Regions from separate parts of the Priestia sp. Y58 genome, predicted to be linked through region 2. Evidence: riboswitches for the same ligand, from Rfam matches in the RefSeq annotation. Region 2 holds a riboswitch; the other holds the start of a gene.
The links. Region 2 has a riboswitch for ZMP and ZTP ahead of MMB68_RS12915 (phosphoglycerate dehydrogenase). Riboswitches for the same ligand answer to the same signal wherever they lie in the genome.
Positions count from the first base shown of each region.

Region 1: another riboswitch for ZMP and ZTP. It lies ahead of MMB68_RS16975 (APC family permease); the one in region 2 lies ahead of MMB68_RS12915 (phosphoglycerate dehydrogenase).

Region 1 is NZ_JAKWFL010000005.1:221,427-224,632, forward strand. Features, by position in the region: gene MMB68_RS16975 (APC family permease) at 1-1,480, opposite strand, end outside; ZMP/ZTP riboswitch at 1,537-1,615, opposite strand; gene MMB68_RS16980 (cupin domain-containing protein) at 2,001-2,600, shown strand; gene MMB68_RS16985 (DUF3311 domain-containing protein) at 2,978-3,181, shown strand; gene MMB68_RS16990 (sodium:solute symporter family protein) at 3,181-3,206, shown strand, end outside.
Region 2 is NZ_JAKWFL010000003.1:569,720-572,925, reverse strand. Features, by position in the region: gene MMB68_RS12920 (hypothetical protein) at 1-304, opposite strand, end outside; gene MMB68_RS12915 (phosphoglycerate dehydrogenase) at 429-1,628, opposite strand; ZMP/ZTP riboswitch at 1,797-1,875, opposite strand; gene htpG (molecular chaperone HtpG) at 2,086-3,206, shown strand, end outside.

The sequences.
Region 1 (3,206 bases), on a different contig from region 2:
GCATATCCCATCCGAAAGGCAAAATATTTTTGCCTCCGAATTTTTCGCTTCCTATGTAGGAAATAAAAATCATGCACGCTAAATAGATAAGCATCCAAGCCCCGGTTAAAAATTCTTTTTTAAAGCCCACCCATTTATTTTTCGCTTGGTAATAAAAATAAACAGGCAGGCCAATTGCCATAATAAAGATCACTTCACCTGTAAGTGGCCACCTTGCCCAGTAAAGCGTCAAGGAAGCAAAAACGAAGCCGCATGGCGCAATAATTGATGCCCCTTTTAAATAAAATGGACGGTAAAAATGTGAACCCGTTTTTCTTAATGTTATCAGTGCTACAGGGCCCATAATATAAGAGATAAGCGTCGCTACTGAGATCACTTCTGCTAAGACACCCCATCCTCTAAATAAAAAGAGAAACAAAAAGCAAGCTGCTAAATTTAGCCACATAGCTGGGCGCGGGACATTGTAAAGTGGATGAAGCGTACCAAAGATCTTTGGCAAATATCCATTTTGCTGCATCCCGTATAACATTCTAGAAGTAGTTGCCGTATATGTAGCACCTGTGCCGGAAGGAGAAACAAATGCATCTGCGTATAACACAATTGTTAGCCAGTTAATTCCAAGCGCAATCGCTAAATCAGCAAAAGGAGAATTAAAATTCAAATGATTCCATCCATCAGCAATTGATGACGGACTTACTGCTCCGATAAAAACAATTTGCAATATAATGTATACAATTCCTGCAATAAAAATTGAACCAATTACAGCTATTGGAATCGATTTATTAGGTGATTTTGCTTCTCCTGCCATATTTACAGGACTTTGAAACCCATTAAATGCAAACACAATACCTGATGTTGCCACTGCCGTTAAAACACTGGCCCATCCGTAAGGTGCTACCCCATGCTCACTTGAAAAGTTTCCACTATGAAAACCAGCAAAAAATAAAGCCCCTGCCGTTAAACCAGGAATAATTAATTTAACAATCGTAATAAATGAGTTTGCTTTAGCAAAGAGATTTACCGTCCAATAGTTCACAAAAAAGTAAATGAATAATAACAGAGACGCAACTGCCAACCCCTTGGACGTTAAAATGCCATTGTCTACTAATTCATGAGTCCAGCGAGCCCATTTCCATGGCCAAGTACTCATATATTGTACAGATGCAATAGCCTCCACTGTTATCGTTGAAGCGATTGAAATCCAGTTAGCCCAAGCAGCCAAAAATCCAATAAATGATCCGTGTGAATACTGAGGATATTTAACCATCCCCCCTGCTTGTGGAAACATCGCACCCAGTTCAGCGTACGATAGGGCAATGGTCAAAATAACTACCATTCCAATCACCCATGAAAAAATAGCCGCGGGTCCTGCAATTTGAGCTGCTTTCCATGCTCCAAACAGCCATCCTGAACCGATAATCGAACCTATGCCTGTCATGGTTAAAGCAAATGTTCCCATCTTCCTTTGCATATTGCTCATCCAAATCTACTCCTCTTCCCTAGGAAAATAAAAAAAACACTTGCGAAATTTTCTCAAGTGTTTGCCCAGGCGCGCGGCTTATACGCTATATGCTCCCCCATGGTCATCCATGTTGCGCCAGTCACATATAGGAATATATTTTTTATCAGTATATAACATTCATTTCTATTACTCAATACACAAAAACGTTTACATTACTTTTATAAAGATAATAAATTATTCGTAAAATTCCGAATAAACCTTATAAAAATCTCTTTTTAATTACAAAAAGAACTAAAATCCTAACCTTTCTTGTTGTTTGATTCTTTTACTTCACGAGCAGATTACCTTCTAAAAGTTATACTAATATATAATATTCATTTACAGAATAAGAATTAACATCTATATATCCATAGAATTCTTGCACTGGACCCTTTACTTATATACAATATGAAGAAAAGATACTAAAGTGAATTGCCCACCTCTTAGCTACGCTTGAAGTGGGAGACTTCTTTTAGGAAAACGTTAAAACCTACATATCATGCACTTCGCAACAAATGAAGTACTTCGAGCAAACTTCTCTGTTTACGCAAGCAAAAAACAGGGAAAATTACGAAAAAAGATTGTTAGAGGGATGCTTATGAATTATGCAAATGTAAAAGTTCTTTATTTTGATGACGACGGAACCATTCCAAATCACCCTCGTCTTCCAGTTTTGTTGTATGAACACGTATTTATTAGTAAGAAAGAGAAAGTGGAGAGCATTTTTAATTCTCACAACTGGAAAAACAGCTGGGTAGGCGGCATACATGATTTTCACCATTACCACAGCAATTCCCATGAAGCACTAGGTGTAATTAGCGGATCTGCACGTTTAAAACTAGGTGGACATATGGGGGAAAATATCGTGGTGCATGCTGGCGATGTGCTCGTACTTCCTGCAGGAACAGGGCATATGCGTCTGCAGTCAACTGCTGATTTTAAAGTGGTTGGAGCTTATCCAGAGGGCATGGATTACAATTTACGAACAGGAAAACAAACTGATCGCCCTCACGTATTTGATGAAATTGCACAAGTACCTATTCCTACAACAGATCCTGTTTATGGCGACAAAGGACCATTGACAGAGTGGTGGAACTAGACAAGCACTTATTGTCTAGTTTTTTTATTTGCTCTGTTTTATTCTTTCCATGAATCTCTATTTGAACATATAAATTCTTTTCTTATGATGCAATAGCAATATACTTTATCTCAGCGAAATAACAAAAACTTCCCGGTCAAAACTAAATTTCTTCTTTTCCGTTCTCTTTTTGCTTCAAGAGCAACTTCGCTTAGATTATTCCCCTTTTTTTCTTTCATAATTATTTCAAATATACTCTCATCATAAGCTCTTTTTTGTTTTTCTAAAAAAATTTCCATAGATTATAACGAAATTTTCAAAAAACTTATTGCTTTACCATGTCAGACTTGCTATCATAGTGAACATTGTTAGATAAATTTTTAGTAGGAGGAGTAAAATTGAACAGAAAATTCATAATTTTTATTTTATTCATCATTCCATTTATTGCTCAATTCGCTTTTTTACCTTTTGTAAATAACATTCATCCAATTATTTTTGGATTACCTCTTTTGCATTTATGGTTATTTTTATGGGTCTTCTTAACGCCTGTGTGTACATTTATCATTTATCGTTTACAAAAATCTTGGGGGGACATTGAATAATGCAAGGAAATTTAACGGCACTTTT
Region 2 (3,206 bases):
CTTCTTCATCGATCCATAGCCCTTCCGTAATACACACATCTGCTAGTTTGTTAATAGATTGAGCCGTCCAGTTTAAGCCGGCTGAAGAAACAGTTTTTGTAAGTAAATCGTTTTTTATAGCTAGAATAACTTGACACACATGGGTATAGGCATCAACTTTCTTTTGGATAAATGCTTTGCGAAGCTCTTGCTTGTATTGCTCTTTCGACATCACTATAGCTACGACAGACGTAATGAATGTTCCTGCCAGTGCGATGAGCGAGCCTATCATAATTCCGATCAGTTCTCCTGACAAAACGTTCACCTCTTTAAAGGTATTTCTATATGCTATGGGAATGAAGGAAATGATATGAAGATAAACACTATGTAAAAACAGCCCTAACTTTTCTAAGTTAGGGCTGAAACACTAAAATATGAGGGTAACCAAATTAGATAATACGACTTGTAATAATTCCTTCAATTTGACCAATTTTTTCTTCTAGCTCAGGCACAATCTCGTCACTTACTTGATTGTCAATATCGATCATTGTATACGCATATTCACCGCGGCTTCTGTTCACCATATCTGCGATGTTTAAATTGTAGTTTGAGAATACTTGCGTAAGTTGTCCTACCATATTCGGTACGTTGTGATGGAAAGCAGCTACGCGTTTTTTCCCAGTGTAAGGAAGAGATGCATTCGGGAAGTTCACTGAATTTTTAACGTTTCCTGTTTCTAAGAAATTTTTCACTTGACGTGCTGCCATTACCGCACAGTTTTCTTCTGATTCTTGAGTTGATGCCCCTAAATGAGGAATTGGCACAACATTTTTCATGTTCAAGACATTTTGATTTGGGAAATCTGTAATATATCGACCAACTTTTCCACTTTCAAGAGCAGCTTTCATATCTTCTTCGTTTACAAGCTCACCGCGTGAGAAGTTCAAAATATGAACATCTGGTTTCATGATGCTAAACGTTTCTTTATTGAAAACACCTTTTGTATCGTCCGTTAATGGAACGTGAACCGTAATATAGTCAGATGCTGCAAATAGTTCTTCTAGAGACATTGCACGCTGTACGTTGCGAGACAAATTCCAAGCTGTATTAACAGAAATGAATGGATCAAAACCAATTACGTCCATATCTAAATCAAGCGCATCGTTTGCTACAAGAGCACCAATTGCACCTAAACCAATAACGCCTAATGTTTTACCTTTGATTTCTTTTCCAACAAACTGTTTTTTACCTGCTTCAACTAACTTAGGAATTTGATCACCTTGGCCGTCTAATCCTTTTGTCCATTCAACTCCAGCAAATAAGTTACGAGAAGAAGCCATAATTGTAGTTAAAACCATTTCTTTTACTGCATTTGCATTAGCTCCTGGCGTATTAAATACAACGATACCTTGCTCTGTGCAAGCGTCCACCGGTATATTATTAACCCCTGCTCCAGCTCGTGCAATAGCTTTTAAATTTTGGTCAAATGCCATGCTGTGCATGTTAAAGCTACGCACGACAATCGCATCTGGATTTTCGCTGTCGTTGTCAATTTGATAACCTTCTTGATTAAAAACATTTAGACCTTTTTGTGCAATGTTGTTTAATGTTTTGATTGTTTGTACTTTTTCTAATGTTAATGTGCTCATTTTGTACTCTCCTCTGATTATCATCGTAGTTTTACATGTTTTTACCCTTGGATAAAGGAACTTCATTTTTAATTTTTTTAAAAGTCTGGTTTTTCAGCCTACATGTTTGGTAACTTCTATATCCTCTCCCCCTAAACAGAAAGAGGTAAGAGATATGTATTAATCCCTTACCTCTGCCCAGGCGAACGGCTACGTCACTATATGCTTCCTCACGGTTATCCGCGTTTCGCCAGTCACATATAGTCTTTGAAATTAAGTATATTCTAGCAAACTCTTTCAGAACGTTCAACCTTTTTTTAAAAGTTTGCTTTTTTCAGTCTAATTTTTAATCTCTTTAGTGAATCTCCTAATATATTGACAAATACCCTAATACATGTTAAATAAGAAGAGTGATTAGCACTCTATCCACTCAAGTGCTAATTGTTTTATAAGCCCTATTTGGAAAGGAGAACTTCTTATGTCAAAAAAAGAATTCAAAGCCGAATCAAAGCGATTATTAGAGATGATGATTAATTCCATCTATTCTCAAAAAGAAGTATTTTTGAGAGAACTTCTGTCAAATTCAAGCGATGCAATCGATAAAATTTATTACAAAGCTTTAACAGACGACTCCTTGCGTTTTAACAAAGAGAGCTATTACATAAAAGTAACACCAGATAAAACTAACCGTACCTTAACCATTACGGATACTGGAATTGGCATGACGCAAGAAGAGCTTGAAAGCAGCTTGGGCACAATTGCGAGAAGCGGTTCTCTTGCGTTTAAAAACGAAAATGAAACAAAGGACGGGCACACGATTATCGGCCAATTCGGCGTTGGTTTTTACGCAGCGTTTATGGTGGCAGATGTCGTAACAGTGATTAGTAAAGCGTTAGGCAGCGATGAAGCATATAAATGGGAATCTACTGGTGCTGATGGCTATATAATCCAACCTTGCGAAAAAGAAGCGGTCGGAACTCAAATCATTTTAAAAATTAAAGAAAATACAGAAGATGAAACATATGATGAGTATCTAGAAGAGTATCGTTTAAAAGAGATCATTAAAAAGTATTCAGACTTTATCCGCTACCCGATTAAAATGGACATAACGGAAAAACGTCCTAAAGAAGGTTCTGATAACGAGCTAGAAGATTATACCGAAGAGCAAGTTATCAACAGTATGGTACCGATCTGGAAGAAAAATAAAAATGAATTGACTTCAGAAGACTATGAGCAGTTTTATTCAGAAAAGCGCTACGGATTTGATAAACCGCTCACTCACCTCCATATTAATGTGGATGGAACGATTCGCTACAATGCCATTTTATTTATTCCAGAAAATAGTCCGTTTGATTACTACTCAAAAGAATTTGAAAAAGGGCTTGAACTGTATTCAAACGGCGTCTTAATTATGAATAAATGTGCAGATCTTCTTCCAGATTACTTTAGCTTTGTAAAAGGTATGGTAGATTCTGAAGATTTATCTCTTAATATTTCACGTGAAATTTTGCAGCAAGACCGCCAGCTTCAGCTGATTGCCAAAAACATCGGCAAGAAAATCAAAAATGAATTAAAAAGCTTGCTTAAAAACGAACGTGA